Regions from separate parts of the Collinsella sp. AF29-7AC genome, predicted to be linked through region 2. Evidence: riboswitches for the same ligand, from Rfam matches in the RefSeq annotation. Region 2 holds a riboswitch; the other holds the start of a gene.
The links. A riboswitch is a leader RNA that binds a small molecule or an ion and turns the genes downstream of it on or off. The one in region 2 is predicted to bind thiamine pyrophosphate.
Positions count from the first base shown of each region.

Region 1: linked by a shared signal. The riboswitch ahead of thiM (hydroxyethylthiazole kinase) and the one ahead of thiC (phosphomethylpyrimidine synthase ThiC) in region 2 are both predicted to bind thiamine pyrophosphate.

Region 1 is NZ_QRQX01000002.1:99,611-107,720, reverse strand. It holds gene DWZ15_RS01245 (EAL domain-containing protein) at 1-248, opposite strand, end outside; gene DWZ15_RS01240 (patatin family protein) at 568-1,437, shown strand; gene DWZ15_RS01235 (thiamine phosphate synthase) at 1,674-2,369, opposite strand; gene DWZ15_RS01230 (thiamine-binding protein) at 2,366-2,707, opposite strand; gene thiM (hydroxyethylthiazole kinase) at 2,711-3,550, opposite strand; TPP riboswitch at 3,602-3,712, opposite strand; gene DWZ15_RS01220 (HAD-IIB family hydrolase) at 3,876-4,784, shown strand; gene DWZ15_RS01215 (LysR family transcriptional regulator) at 4,795-5,691, shown strand; gene DWZ15_RS01210 (5-methyltetrahydropteroyltriglutamate--homocysteine S-methyltransferase) at 5,847-6,980, shown strand; gene DWZ15_RS01205 (uracil-xanthine permease family protein) at 7,103-8,110, shown strand, end outside.
Region 2 is NZ_QRQX01000006.1:38,417-46,526, forward strand. It holds gene DWZ15_RS03840 (pentapeptide repeat-containing protein) at 84-689, shown strand; gene thiD (bifunctional hydroxymethylpyrimidine kinase/phosphomethylpyrimidine kinase) at 835-1,665, opposite strand; gene thiC (phosphomethylpyrimidine synthase ThiC) at 1,844-3,178, opposite strand; TPP riboswitch at 3,171-3,286, opposite strand; gene DWZ15_RS03855 (hypothetical protein) at 3,350-3,865, shown strand; gene DWZ15_RS03860 (YaaA family protein) at 3,906-4,715, opposite strand; gene DWZ15_RS03865 (aminopeptidase) at 4,819-6,216, opposite strand; gene polA (DNA polymerase I) at 6,383-8,110, shown strand, end outside.

The DNA.
Region 1 (8,110 bases), on a different contig from region 2:
ATATAGCGGTTGCCCTCGTCATGTCCAAAGATGTCGTTGCAGTGCTTAAGGTTATCGATGTCGATAAACGCCATGGTCACGGGCAGTTCCTGCTCCCAGAGTTCCTCTAAGGAACGGGTAAAGCCGCCGCGGTTGCCAAGTCCGGTGAGCTCGTCGGTAAAGGCGGTCCTGATCAGATCGTCCTGACGCTCCAGAAGGTCACGGATGGTCTTTTCGAGCGTTTCGGTATTATTGCTGGCGTTATCCATACTGTAAGCGGCTTTCTGAGGTCGGGGCGGATTGCGTCGGGCGAGCTCGTTGTGCACATGCGTTGCTGCTCAACGCCTTGCGTGTTTCCAAGCCCCCGCCTTGCTGCGTCGTTGGGTTTATTTGTCGGTTCGTGCTCTCGGCTGATAACTACTGAGTAGTATAAACAAGTGTATGGAATTATGTAGGGGTGCCCATGTTGCGGGCGGCCATTATTCGCCAAACGGTAACGCGACGATGTTCGATGAAAATGCGACTGAGACGATATTTGTTGATGGGTATACTTGTTCCGTTTTAAAACGCAGGAACGGAGATGGTCGCATGGCACAGTCAAATATGAGGCGCACGGTGGGGCTGGCGCTCGAGGGAGGCGGCTACCGCGGTATGTATACGGCGGGCGTGCTCGACGTTTGGATGGAGCACGGTTTGACCTGCGACCATATGGTGGGCGTCTCGGCGGGCGCGGCATTTGGCTACAACTTTAAATCGCGCCAGATCGGCCGCGCCATTCGCTATAACAAGGCCTATTGCGCCGACAAACGCTATGCGAGCGTGACCAGCTGGCTGCGAACCGGCGATATGTTCAATGCCGATTTTGCCTATCACGAGGTGCCCATCGAGCGCGATCCCATCGACCTGGAGGCGTATCGCGCCTGCCCCATGCGGTTTACGTGCGTGTGCACCGATATCGAGACGGGCAAGGCCGTCTACCACGACCTGCCCTATGGCGACGAGCGGGATATCGAGTGGATCCGGGCATCGTCGGCGATTCCTGTGGCGACGCGTCCCGTTGCTATTGACGGGCATAAGTATCTGGATGGTGGCGTGGCTGATTCTATTCCCAGCGCATGGCTGTTTGCGCAGGGGTATGACCGCAATATCGTGGTACTCACGCAGCCGGCGGGCTTTGTGAAGCAGCCCAACAGCGTGATGCCCATGCTGCGGCGCGTGTTCCGTCACTATCCGGAGTTTGTTGCAGCGCTTGAGCATCGGCATGAGGTCTACAATGCCACGCTCGATGACCTGGCACGTCGAGAGGCTGCCGGGGAAATCTTTGTGGTGCGGCCGAGCGAATCGGTGAAGGTGCCGTCGCTGTGCCGCGAACCGGATGAGCTCGAGCGCATCTACCAGGTCGGCCGCCACGATGCAGAGGCGACTTTGCCGGCGTTGGAAGCGTATCTGGCGGGGTAGGGGCCGCGGTCGCGGTCGTCGGCGGAAAGCGCATCCCAGAATTTGCGCTCAAAACGGGATGCAGTTTCCCGGACGGCGGGTTTTGGAAACGGCGTCCCAGAATTTGCGTCTGGAATGGGATGCGGTTTCCCAACGGAGCTTCATGCGGAAAGCGCATCCCAGAATGGACGTCCAAACTGGGATGCGCTTTCCGCTATTGAAGATATGGGACTGCGGAGCAACTGCTCGGTCTAGGCTTATGCCTGCTGCCAGGTATCGACGAGCTCCTTGGCTGCGGCGTAGGGGTCGTCGGCGCTGCAGACGGCGCTCACCACAAAGAAGCCGTCGACGCCGGTGGACTTGAGTTGCGGCAGATCGGCCGTCTTGACGCCGCCGCCCACCACAATGGGGACGGGGCTTGCCGCATGGAGGGCGGCCAGGTCCTCAAAGCTCTTGGTGATGATGGAGCCGTCGGCCGCACGTCCGCAGTCGCGCTTGGTTTCGGTCTCGTGGAGCGGGCCTACGCCCAGGTAATCGACCAGGCTCATGTCGGCGGTCTTGACGTACTCGAGCATCTCCTCGCAGCGGGCGGAAAGGCCCACGATGGCATCTGGACCCAGCAGCTTGCGGCAGACCTCGACGGGGATATCGCTCTGGCCCACGTGCACGCCGTCGACGGGGATGCCCTGCTCGCGTGCGGCAAGTACGCAGTCAAGGCGGTCGTCGATCAGCAGCGCGACCTGCCCGGTTTTGCCGGCCTGGGCGATGGCCTGCGCGGCATCGCCCGTCAGTGCGATGATCTCGCGGGCGCTTGCCACCTTGGAGCGCACTTGGATGCAGGTAAAGCCGGCGTCGAGCGCCTGAGCCACCACATCGCCCACGGGTCGCCCGAGGGTGTTTTCGGGGCCGAGTACCAGATAGGCAGAGATATCAAGGTTGTCGCGGATGCTCATCGTGCTTCCTCCTGCTTTTTGATCTGAGCTTCCATGCGCTCGAGTTTGCCGGTCATGGTATCGGTAAAACCGGGGCGAATATCGGCTTTGAGCACGACTTCGGTACGGATACCTTTGCTCGCCAACACAAAGGTTGCGTCGCGCACGACCTGCATGACCTCGTCCCAGTCGCCCTCGATCTCGGTGAACATCGAGGTGGTGCGGTTAGGAAGGCCACTCTCGCGAATGACGCGCACGACCTCGGCGACCTCGGCGGATAGCTCGTCACCGGTGCCGCACGGGGCGATGGCCACGGCGACCAGGGTGTTCATGCCGGCATTGGTTGCGGGCTCGGACATGGCTTATGCCTCCTCGAGCTCGAGTTGGTTGTCGGCAATGTCCCGGGCGGTTGCGCGGTAGAGCTCGTCGATAAAGGCGACCTTAAAGCTTGCCGGGGCATCGGCAACGGCGGCGGCACGCGTACCGGCAACGTTGTATACGGCGGTGCCGCAGATGGCCGCCGTAAACGGGTCGGTGGCGCAGGCGTACACGGCCAACACGCCGCCCTGCGAGCAACCGCAGCCGGTGATCTTGGACATGAGCGGGCTGCCGCCGTGGGACTTGGCCACGGTCGTGCCGTCGGTAATCAGGTCGACTTCGCCCGAGACCACTACGGCGCCGCCGGTGTAGCGGGCGAGCGCCGCGGCGGCATCGCGGGCGGCGTCAACCGTATCGGTGGTGTCGACGCCGCGCACGCGGCTCAGATCGGCCGCTTCGCCCTCAAGTCCCCATAGGCCGGCGAGCGCAATGATCTCGGAGGCGTTGCCGCGCACGATGGCGGGCTTGTACTGCTTGAGTTCGCCTACCAGCTGGGTGCGCAGGCTGCCGATGCCCAGGCCCACCGGATCGAGCACCCAGGGCTTGCCGGCGTCGTGTGCCGCCTTGGCCGCGCGGGGAATCGTCTGCTCGTAGATGGGGAAGAGCGTGCCCATGTTGAGATAGATGGCGCCGCCGCCGGCAACGAGCGCCTCGCCCTCGTCGGGCAGATAGACCATGGCGGCCGAACCGCCCACGGCGAGCTGCGCGTTGGCGACAAAGTCAATCGTCACCGTGTTGGTGATGGAGCCGGCCATGGGATTGGTGGCGCGAATCTTCTCCACGGCCTTGACCACATTTTGCTTAAGCTGTTCCGAATCGATCACTGCACATGCCTCCTTGGCATAGAAAAGGGGCGCTGTGCATAGACAGCGCCCCTAAAAAGGCGGCATGCTCCCTACGCCAGCATTAACTGACAGGTTCAAAGGATTGGGCCCTATGCCCTCTCAGCCTTGTGGTTTGCACCGCCGGCACTCCCGCATCGAATCTGTTGTTCCCTATACTAGCGCACCTGCCAAAAAGGGACAGGTTTATTTTGGCAGGTAACAACTGGGGCTTTGCGTTTTCCCAGATAAAACCTGCCAATATAAACCTGTCTCTTTTTGGCAGGTCGGTACAATAGACGGGATTAAGAATGACCGAGGGGGCCTTATGATTAAACTTGTGCTGACCGATATGGACGATACGCTGATTCCAGCCGGGCATGACGGCGCCAGCGACTACGCCATCGAGGGCATTCATGCCATGCAGGCGGCGGGTCTGCACTTTGGCCCGGTTTCGGGTCGCCAGCCCTCCGCGATGGGCTGGATGTTCCGCAATCGCGCCGAGTGCTTCTCGACCGGCGCGTTCTGCAACGGCCAGGTCATGTTTGTGGACGGCGAGGTGGTAGCCTCGCATGCGACCGATAACGCCGCCCTTATGCGCTTGGCTGACTACTTGGAGCACGAGACCGACGATACGTATCTGAAGGTCTACAGCCTGGGTGACGACTTTTGGGATAACGATGCCTATTGTGTAACGAGCGACCCCGAGCGTGTGCGCCGCGCCATGGAGTCGGGCGGCAACGCATGGCTCAAGGGCGAAGAGGCCCCGTGCCGTCCTGTCGTCGATGACGCACCGGTGTTCAAGGCGAATATCTGGAGTGCTCGTTCGCGTGAGGAGCTCGCGGAGCTACGCGAGTGCGTTGCCGCCGAGGTGCCGGAACTCTCGCTCGTGTTTCCCAACAATCGTGTGCGCCTGTTCGACATCCTTCCAGCAGGTTGGGACAAGGGTTGCGCTGCGCTGGAGCTGGCGCGCGCTTTGGACCTGACGTCCGACGAGGTGGCCGTATTTGGCGATTCCGATAACGACCTGCCCATGATCGGTGCCGTCCCCAACTCCGTTGCAGTCGCCAATGCCAACGAGGCCGTCACGGCTGCCGCGCGCTGGCATATCGGCGCTGCGGTGGACGATGCGGTTGCCGGGGCTCTGCATCAGATTGCCGCCTGCGCCGCGACGGGGGAGATGCCGTCGTTTATGCGTCAGATGAGCACGACGGGTTTCGACGTCACGAACGTCTAGGGAGAAAGCCATGAAGCTTCAGCAGCTCAGATATGTCGTCAAAGTTGCCGAATGCGGCAGCATCACTGAGGCCTCGCGCCGGCTCTTTGTGTCGCAGCCTTCGATTACCGCGTCGATCCGCGATCTCGAAAACGAGATGGGTGTGCATATCTTTGAGCGCACTAACAAGGGCGTCGTTGTGTCCGAGGAAGGCGAGACCTTCTTGGGCTATGCGCGCCAGGTGCTCGACCAGGCCGACCTGCTCGAGGGCAAGTACAAGGGCGCATCCGAGCAGGTGCCGCACTTTAGTGTGAGCTGCCAGCATTATTCCTTTGCCGTTAACGCGTTTGTCGACGTGATCCGCGAGTTCGATGCCACGCGTTACGACTTTACCCTGCGCGAGGAGCAGACTCACGAGATTATCGAGGATGTCGCGCATATGAAAAGCGAACTGGGCATCCTATACTTATCCGAGCATAACCGCGAGGTTATCGAGCGCATGCTTGCCGCCAACGAGCTCGTATTCGAGGGACTCTTCTGCGCCACGCCGCATGTCTTCGTGTGCGCAGACCATCCGCTGGCGGGCCGCTCGAGCGTGACGCTCGAGGACTTGGAAGACTACCCGTTCCTGTCCTACGAGCAGGGCAGCTATAACTCGTTTTACTATTCCGAGGAACTGACCTCGACCTTTGAGCGTCGCAAGAATATCCGCGTACGTGACCGTGCGACGTTGTTCAACCTGGCCATGGGCCTCAACGGCTACACGGTGTGTTCGGGCGTGATCAGCCACGAGCTCAACGGGCCGGGTATTATCTCCATTCCGCTCGATGTGGACGAGTACATGGAGATTGGCATCATCACGCGCAAGAACACGACGCTTACGCGCTACGGTCGGGCCTATATTGACGCGATTCGTCAGCACATCTAAGCTGCTGTGTTCTGCACGGATCAAATCTCTTTATGGCAGTCCTAGCTGATATAGGAAGCATCTATATCAAACTGTTATAAACATATATTTTACGGTGGCCATATGAGCGCTCATACTCTGTCCCAGTAAAGCAACCAATGCAAAGGGAGATATCCATGAGCACTTCGATTCAACCGAACGCGCCGTTTCGCGCCGATATCGTCGGCAGCTTTCTTCGTCCGCAGGCCGTAAAGGACGCCCGCGCTGCCTATGCGGCAGGCACGCTTGATGCCGAGGGGCTTAAGGCCGTCGAGGACGATGCCATTCGCGATTTGGTGGCAAAGCAAAAGGCCGCTGGCCTGCAGGTGATTACCGATGGCGAGTTTCGTCGCAGTTACTGGCACCTCGACTTTATGTGGGGGCTCAACGGCATTGAACGCCGCACCTCGCGTACGGGCTATATGTTCCACGACGAGGAGACCACGGCTGACACCGCCGTGGTGACCGGCCCCATCAGCGGCGAGAACCACCCCTTCGTCGAGCACTTTAAGTTTGTCAAGGTGCTTGAGGGCGAGGGCCAGGTTGCGCGCCAGACCATTCCGGCGCCGATCCAGACGTTCTCGGAGGTTACGCTCGACCGCTGCGATGGCCAGCAGGAGAGCCTGCGCGCTGTCTATAAGACCGATGAGGAACTTGCCGACGCAATTGCAGCCGCTTATCGCACGGTGATCGCCGACCTGTACGCTGCCGGTTGTCGCAATATCCAGTTTGATGACTGCACCTGGGGCATTTACTGCGATACCGACTTTGTGTCCAAGACTGGCATGAGCCCGGTTGACCTGCAAAGGGTGAGCGAGCTGGGCGTGGCGCTCAACAACGCCGCCATCGAGGACAAGCCCGACGACCTCGTCATTAACACGCACGTGTGCCGCGGCAACTACCACTCTACCTATGCTTTCGAGGGCGGCTATGACCCCATCGCGCCGTACCTGTTTGCACATGAGGATGTCGACGCATTCTACCTGGAGTTCGATACGCCGCGCGCCGGCGGTTTTGAGCCGCTCAAGTACGTTGCCCCGGGCAAGAAGGTCGTGCTGGGCTTGGTAACCACCAAGGCGGCAGAGCTCGAGAACGAGGATGTTATCGTCGAGCGCATCCGCGAAGCCGCAAAGTACGTGCCGCTCGAGAACCTGTACCTGTCGCCCCAGTGTGGCTTTGCCAGCTGCGAGATCGGCAACAAGCTGACCGAGGACGAACAGTGGGCAAAGATTGCGCTGGTTAGGCGCATTGCCGAGCGTGTCTGGAAGTAGTGCTGCCGTTCGCAGGGGCGTCGTGGTCGGAGCGGCATGCATCGCGTACAATGGTTCGGATCGTATCGTTCGGGCAGGTAATCCGATATGCCCGGGCGCCCTTCCATTATGAAAGGACATCCATGTCCCAATCCTCGACGCCCGCCGTCGCCGATGCCATCTACGATGCGTCGTCGCTCGGTCGCCCGCGCATGTTCTTGCTCGGCCTGCAGCACCTGTTTGCCATGTTTGGCGCCACGGTGTTGGTGCCCGTGCTCACCGGCCTTTCGGTTTCGGCAACGCTTTTATTTGCCGGCCTGGGCACGCTGCTCTTCCACTTCCTATCGCGCGGCAAGGTGCCAGCGTTTTTGGGATCTTCGTTTGCCTTTATTGCCGGTTATGCCGCAATCGCGCCCAACGGCGAGGCCGAACTTTTGCCCTACGCCTGCCTAGGTGTAGCCTGTGCCGGCCTGCTCTATCCGGTGCTGGCGGCCCTGTTTCGCGCGTTTGGTGCCAAGCGCGTTATGCGCTTCTTCCCGCCGGTAGTGACGGGCCCCATCGTCATTTCCATCGGCCTGATCTTGGCAAGCTCTGCCATCGCCAACTGCCAGACCAATTGGCTTGTTGCCGTTGTCGCTGTGGCGGTGATCGTCATCTGCAACATCTGGGGCCGTGGCATGGTCAAGATCGTGCCGATTCTGCTGGGCGTTGTGGTGAGCTATGCCGTTGCGACTGCGCTCGGCGAGGTTGATTTCTCGGGCGTCGCAGCCGCTCCCTGGGTTGGCTTGCCCGTCGTGTGGGATAACACCGTGTTTGCGCTCTTTGGCCCGCAGTTCGATAGCGGTCTTGCCACGACGGCCATCATCACCATTATGCCGCTGGCCTTTGCGACCATGATCGAGCATATCGGTGACATCTCGGCTATCGGCTCCACTTGCGAGCGTAACTACATCGCCGATCCTGGCCTGCATCGCACGCTGCTTGGCGACGGCCTGGCGACCATTCTCGCATCGCTCTTTGGCGCTCCGGCTAACACCACCTATGGCGAGAACACCGGTGTGCTTGCCCTAACGCGTGTGTTTGACCCGCGCGTGATTCGCATTGCCGCATGTTGTGCCATTGTGCTCTCGTTCTGCCCCAAGTTCGCGGCT
Region 2 (8,110 bases):
CGACCCCAAGCCACCGCAAAGGGGACAGGCACCTTTGTGGTGGTTTTGCCCGGGTAAACGAACGGATTGGCTGCCATATGGGCATGGACGAGCTCATCGACCTCTTTGCCGAGGGCGATGAGCTCGTCTCCAATACCGCTTTTGAGGATTTGGATCTTGCCTACGACGTGGCGAACGGCGCGACCTTCGATGGCGTTGTGTTCCGATCTTGCGAGTTCGATAGCGTTGACTGGAGCGGCTCGACGTTTCGCGACGTGGTGTTTCGCGGTTGTCGCTTTATCCGCTGCAACATGGAAGGCTGCTGGCTCAGCCGCTGCGACTTCGTTGACTGCTCGGCACCGGGACTCAACTTGCTCAAGGCGCGCCTGTCGAGCGTGTCGTTTGGATCGTGCGATTTGAGCTATGCGAACCTTTCGGAGGGACGCATTGGCCCTATGACAGCATGCGATACACGTCTGAGAGAGGCTGCGTTTCAGGGTGCCAAGCTGGGTCAGATACGCCTGGATGGCTGTGACCTGACGCGTGTTGATGTGTTCAAGACGTCGCTTTCCGGCGTTGATGTGTCGCGCTGTACATTTGCAGCGCCCGTTGTTTCGGGCGATTACCATGAGTTGCGTGGCTTGACGGTCAATGCCGAGCAGGCGCTGGCACTCTCGGGTTTGTTGGGAATTCAACTCGCCGACGAATAGGCGCTCTGGTCCTTTGCTCGACCGCTATCTAAAATCAAACCGTCGCAACATTTAATGATATTTCGCGTTTGCACGATTTTCATCGAATGTTGCGACGGTTTTTGGTGCAAGGTAGCCTGTCTCTTTTTGGCAGGTTACTGGCTATTTAGTACTGCCACATGTGGTTGACGGGGCCAGAGCCTTTGCCCATGTCAAAGCCGGCGGCGAGAGCGCCCGTTAGGTAGGCCTTGCCGGCGTTGACGGCGTCGGCAAGATCCATGCCCTGAGCCAGCGCGCAGGCGATGGCGGACGAAAGCGTGCAGCCGGTGCCGTGTGTGTTGTCGGTCTCGATGCGCTTGTGGCGGAACCACGTGGTGAGCGGATCGCCCAGATGGTTGCCCTCGTCATCGAGTGGCGCGGGTTCGGCCAATACATCGTTGGCCTCGTTGACAAGATGCCCACCCTTAACGAGGGATGCGCAGCCAAAGCGGCGGGCGAGGAGCATGGCAGCATTTTGCTGCGTGCGCTCGGAGTCGACCTCGTAGTCGAGCAGGGCCATGGCCTCGGGAATATTGGGCGTGATAACCGTCGCCAGCGGGAACAGGCGGCGGGTGAGCGCCTCGGCGGCATCTTCGGCAATCAGCCGTGCGCCCGAGGTGGCTACCATGACGGGGTCGACTACCACGTTTGTCGCGTTCCAGGCGCTCAGGCGGTCGGCGATAACCTCGATAATCTCGGCAGAGGAAACCATGCCGATCTTGACGGCGCTTGGGCGGATATCGTCAAATACGGCGTCGATCTGCGCAGCGACGATATCAGGGGAGATATTCTGCACGGCGGTGACACCGAGCGTGTTTTGTGCGGTGATGGCGGTGATGGCCGTCTCGGCATACAGACGGTGCGCCGTGATGGTCTTGATGTCGGCCTGAATGCCGGCGCCACCGCTGGAATCGGATCCTGCGATGGACAGGACGGCAGGTACCTTACTGCGATCCATGTTTGCTCCCTTGTTCGGTCGGAATCAAATGGGTCTTTAAGCCAGCATTATAAAGATGCCCGGGCCGACTCTATGTCGAACCCGGGCGGGCGATGCAATCTTTACGCAAATGTGAGCAAATGTTCACACGTCAACAATTGACGAACACCATGTTACTGATTGTGGCTCCGGTGACGAGTTAGTCCTCCATGCCGAGATCGATCGTCGTACCCTCGAACACCTTGTTGACGGTGCGGACGGCGCACATCTTGCCACACATGGTGCAGGTGCCCTCGGTGGCGGCGGGGGACTCCTCGTAGCGCTTCTTGCCGGTGACCGGGTCGAGCGCGCACTTCCACATGGAGTCCCAGTCGAGCTTGCGGCGTGCCTGGCCCATCTTGTCGTCCATGTCGCGGGCGTGCGGCACCTTCTTGGCGATATCGGCGGCGTGCGCGGCAATCTTAGTGGCCATGAGGCCATCGAGCACGTCTTGGGCGTTGGGCAGGCACAAGTGCTCGGCCGGCGTCACGTAGCACAGGAAGTCGGCGCCGGAGCTGGCGGAGATAGCGCCGCCGATGGCGGCGGTGATGTGGTCGTAACCCACGCCGATATCGGTCACCAGCGGCCCGAGCACATAGAACGGGGCGTTGTGGCACAGGCGCTTCTGCAGTTTCATGTTGGCGGCGATCTCGTCGAGCGCCATGTGACCCGGGCCCTCGACCATGACTTGGACGCCGGCGGCCCAAGCGCGCTTGCACAGCTTGCCCAGCTCGATCATCTCGGCGGTCTCGGTGGCGTCGTTGGAGTCGTAGAGGCAGCCCGGGCGGCAGGAGTCGCCGAGCGAAATCGTCACGTCGTACTCGTGGCAGATCTCGAGCAGCTCGTCAAAGTACTCGTAGAAGGGGTTTTCGTTGCCGGTGACCTCCATCCAGCCAAACAGCAGCGAGCCGCCGCGGCTCACGATGTTCATCAAGCGGCCGGTCTCCTTAAAGGTCTTGGTGACCGACTTGTTGATGCCGCAGTGGATGGTCATAAAGTCCACGCCGTCCTCGGCGTGCGCGCGCACGACCTCGAACAGGTCATCCTTGGTAAGCTTGACCAGCGGCTTTTCCATGTAGCCGATGGCGTCGTACATGGGGACGGTGCCCACCATGAGCGGCGTCTCGTCGATGAGCTGCTGGCGGAACTGGCGCGTCTTGCCCGAGTTGGAAAGGTCCATGATGGCGTCGGCGCCAAAGTCCTCGGCGATCTTGACCTTCTTCCATTCCTCGGCGGCATCGGCTTTATCGCCCGAGATGCCCAGGTTGACGTTGACCTTAGTAGACAGGCCCTCGCCGATACCAAAGGCGCGCATGCCTTTTTTGATGTGCACGATGTTGGCGGGAATGGCGATGCGGCCGTCGGCCACGCGCTCGCGGATGTACTCGGGGTCGCGATGCTCGCGCTCGGCGACTTCCTTCATCTGCGGCGTGATCTGCCCGGCGCGGGCGAAGTCGATTTGCGTGACGAGCTTGGGCTCGGTCTGTGTGCTCATTGGCACGGCTCCCTTCGTTGGCATTACCCATATCAGGTTTGCGGGTCAGGGCGGGCGCGCCCAGTCTCAGCCTGCCGTCCTGTCCTGCAAGCTCCCCGTTTATGTAATGGGCTCAAGTATAGCTCGAATGGGTACGATTGGCCTAACGAGCGTGCCTGTGGGGAGGCGAACATGGAAGACAAGCATCTATATCGAGAGACGCAATGGGATGTATCGGCCGAGGAAAGCCGTGCGCACCATGGCCTTGTCGCGATCGGTTTTGCGGTGCTTGCCGTGCTGGTGATTGCCTTTTGTATCTGGACGTTTGGCGGTCACGGCGGCGCTGCATGGGAGTTCGAGGCCGACGATGCCCTGCCGATCATGACAGTGAAGGTTACGGGCGGCAATACCGTTGCCGCGCCGGGCGACTATTGGTATTCGCGCGATGGATTTGTCCAGCTTCAGCTGAGCGGTGGGTCTATTCCTGGTGAGGAAATCGAACGCGTGACGTATGATGCGGCGCTCAAAACGCTGACGGTGAAGCTCAAGAATCAGGGCGACGTGCCTACGACTATGGATATCGCGCTGACGGAATGGCGCTTGGAGCCCCCGACGGGTGTTGCGGTGTCCGAGGTGGAGCATGTCAAGATTACCTATCAGGACGGCTCGACAAACGAAGTTGCCAAAGCCGACGGCTTGGCGGAATAGACGCCGTGCCTGGGCAGCACATTCAAAAGTAGCGGTGGTCCTACAAGGTCTGTTCGTTCAGGAAGACCAAAGTGTTCTTATTTGAAAGCTCGGGAAAGTGACGATAACCAACGTCAAACGCGGTGAGCCCGCTTACATCCTCGAGCTTGTTTTCTGCCATCCAGCGCACCATGGAACCACGTGCCTTTTTGCTGGCGGTCGAGCGCTGGATGGGCTTGCCGTTGCGGATGCCTTCGCCAAAGAGGCACGTGACGACCGTGGCGTCGCCCGCGAGATGGGGCAGAACGGCTTTGGCGTACTCTACGCTGGCGAGGTTGACGATCGTGGTGTTTGAGCCTGCCGGGGCGATAGCCCGCGCGAGCTTGTCGCTCCAAAACGCGTAGAGGTCTGGGGCATCGTCAACGGCGAGCTTCGCGCCCATTTCCAGCCGATATGGTTCCACGGCATGAAAGGGGCGAACGCACCCGTAGAGGCCAGAGAGGATCCACAGGTGGCTTTGCAGCCATGCGAGCTGCGCGGAATCCATCACCTCGGGCGCCATGCTCTGGTATTGAATGCCGTGGTAGGACATGACGGCAGGGGAGAGGTGACAGGCGAGTGCGGGATTGTCGAGATCGCCGTTTTTCAGGATGGGCCCGAACTCATGCAGGGTGTTGAGGCAAGGCCCCAGCAGTTTGTCACTCACGTTCCATAGCGCCTGCAGGCTGTCGCTGCCTTCATTCCGCTCGATATCTAGCAGTGCGCGGTGGAGGCGAGCCGTCTCGCGCGCAAAGGGTGGGATGCCCAGGACTTCAAAAGCATCTTGGGCCGCGCGCATCTGCTTGGCGGGCGAAATGACGACCTGCAGCATGGACTCTCCTCTGCCAAAAAGGAAGTTGCGGTGGAATACGGTCTGTTTTGGCCGTTTATGGGCCAGGTTAGTCTGTATTTCACCGCAACTGATGAAGGGTTGGTTACGCGCGCTCGATGAAGGCCTTGTAGCCGCGATAGGCCTCGTAGATATCGGCCTTGTTGGCGACCTCCCACAGGGCGTGCATGGACAGGACGGCAACGCCAGAGTCGATGACGTTCATGCCGTACTTAGCCATGATGTATGCGATGGTGCCGCCGCCGCCCGCGTTGACGCGACCGAGCTCGCAGGTCTGGAAGTCCACGCCGGCCTCGTCCATGATGTCGCGGATGAGGGCCACATACTCGGCGTCGGCGTCGTTAGAGCCGCCCTTGCCGCGGCTGCCCGTGTACTTGTTAAAGCACAGGCCGCGACCCATAAAGGCTGCGTTCTTGGTTTCGAACTTGCCGGCGTAGCCCGGGTCGAAGCCGGCGGACACGTCGGAGGAGAGCATGCGGCTGCGGGCGAGCGCGCGGCGCAGGGCCAGCGGGCTATCCTCGCCGGCGAGCGTCATGATCTCGGCGACGGTGTTCTCGAAGAAGCGGCTCGTCATGCCGGTGGCACCCACGGAACCGATCTCCTCCTTGTCGACGATGAGTGTGATGCTCGTGCGCTCCACGTTGGCGACGTTGATCTGGGCGAGCATGGACGGATAGGCGCAGACACGGTCGTCGTGGCCATAGCCCAGAATCATGGAGCGGTCGAGGCCCATGTCACGGGCGGGGCCGGAGGGCACGACCTCGATCTCGGCGGAGAGGAAGTCCTCCTCCTCGACGTCGTACTGCTCCTTGAGGATATCCAGGAACATCTGCTTGACGGGCTCCTTGGGAGCGTCCTTGTCGTCCTCGTCAAACTTGACGGGGCGGCCGCCCACGATCACGTCGAGGATCTCGGCGTCGACGGCGTCCTTGGCGGGCTTGGCCATCTGCTCACTCGAGAGGTGGATCAGCAGGTCGGAGATGGTAAAGACCGGGTCGTCGGCCTTGTCGCCGATGTTGATGTCGACGGTGGTGCCGTCCTTTTTGCAGATGACGCCCACAAGCGCGAGCGGGGAGGCCACCCAGTGGTAGCTCTTGACGCCGCCATAGTAGTGCGTGTCGAGATAAGCCATGTCGCCGGCCTCGAAGGCGGGGTTCTGCTTGAGGTCCAGGCGCGGCGAGTCCACGTGGGCGCCCAGGATGTTAAAGCCCTGCTCGAGCGGGGCGGTGCCCAGGTTGACGAGCATGAGGTCCTTGCCGTGGTTGGCGGCGTACACCTTGTCGCCGGCCTTGAGCGCGCGGCCCTCGGCGATCACGGTCTCCAGATTGACGTAGCCCGCCTCCTCGGCCATCTTGATACCGGCCTTGACGCACAGGCGCTCGGTCTTGTTCTCACTCAAAAACTGCTTATAGCCGCGGCAAAGCTCCTCGAGCTCCTCGATCTGCTGTGGCGTGTACTTTTTCCATGCGCTGGGACGCTCCATGACGCAGGCTCCTTTCGGATCGATCGTGCTGGTTGATGTACCGTGAGCCATCGTATCACGCGCGGGCCCGCGGCGGCAGGGAAGCCTGATGTGCGGTGGCCGCGGGGCGGGGAGCGTGTAAACTGGTGTGAGCAAACCGTGCCCAGCCCAAAGCGAGGTATTCAATATGTCTGAAAAGCGCCGTACCTTTGCCGTCATCGACGGCAACTCGCTCATGCATCGCGCCTTCCACGCCGTGCCGCCGACCATGAACGCGCCGGACGGTCGCCCCACCAACGCGATCTTTGGTTTTCTGAACATGTTCCTCAAGATGATCGATGCCTTTAATCCCGACGGCGTTGTCGTGGCGTTTGACAAGGGCAAGCCGCGCGTGCGTATGGAGATGCTGCCGCAGTACAAGGCGCAGCGCCCGCCCATGGATCCCGACCTGCACGCGCAGTTCCCCATGATCAAGGAGCTGCTCGCCGCGCTCAACGTGCCGATTCTGCAGTCCGAGGGCTGGGAAGGCGACGATATCCTGGGAACCATGGCGCGCTTGGGTGAGGAGGCCGGCTGCGACATGCTGCTGGTGACCGGTGATCGCGATATGTATCAGCTCGTGACCGAGCACGTTAACGTGGTCTCGACCCGCAAGGGCCTGTCCGACGTGGCGATCATGACGCCCGAGAGCGTGGACGATCTGTATCACGGCATCACGCCGGCGCTCGTGCCCGACTTTTATGGTCTGAAGGGCGACACGTCCGACAACATCCCCGGCGTGCCGGGCATCGGCCCCAAAAAGGCGAGCGCGCTCATTGCGCAGTACGGTAGCCTGGATGAGGTCATCGCACACGCCGACGAGGTCAAGGGCAAGATGGGAGAAAACCTGCGCGCACACATCGACGACGCGCTGCTGAGCCGTAAGGTGGCGACCATCCGCACCGATGCACCCGTTGAGCTCGATTTTGAGGCGACGTCCTTCCCGGCGTTTTCCGCCGATGAGGTTTCCGCGGCGCTGGGCACGCTTGGTATCACCGCCATGCAGAACCGTTTCTTGGCGCTGATCGGCGGCGAGGGCGGGGCAGCTGCCAGCACGTTTGAGATTCCCGCCGTTTTGCGCGCAGCCGCCGGCGATGCTGGCGCGCTTGGTGCCGTTGCGGCTGAGGTCTCCCGCGTGATTGATGCCGGCGAGTGGGTCGCCGCCGTGGTGGACGATGACAAGGAAGAGGGCGCGCTCTTTGGGCTGACGCGCACGTTGTGGTTGGCGACGTCCAAGGGCCTGTTTGCGCTCGAGGAGGGCGACAGCGGTGCGGCGGCTGAGGTTGAGGGCTTCAACTTCGCCCACGGCGTGATTGCCGGCGTGCTCGCGCGTCTGTTTATGGAAGGCCGTGCGGCGAGCCCGGATATGAAGGCGCTTCTGCATGAGCTTTCGCCCATCGATTCTTCTGAGCTCGAGCTCATGGATCCGCTGGCAGTCGATTCCACGCGCATCTTCGATACCGTTGTTGCCGCCTACCTGTTGGATTCCGACCGCTCCGAGTTTGACGAGGTGTATCTGGCCGATACGTATCTGCAGATGGCGCTGCCTGCGGCGCGCGGCGCAGAGGGTGCTGGCGAGGACGCTCCTGCGCCCGCCGCTCGCACGGCGGCCTTGACGCTGGCGCTGGTTGCACCGCTGCGTGACCGCATGGCCCGCGAGAACGCCGCCAACGTGTTCGATGGGATCGAGATGCCGCTCGTGCCGGTGCTTGCCAAGATGGAGCGCGCGGGCATGCTCGTGGACCCCGACCGCCTGCACAGTCTGTCCGAGGGCCTGGCGACCCAGATTGCCGAGGTCGAGCGCAGCATTCGCGACCTGGCCGGCGACGAGACCTTTAACATCGGCAGCCCCATGCAACTCTCGCACGTGCTGTTT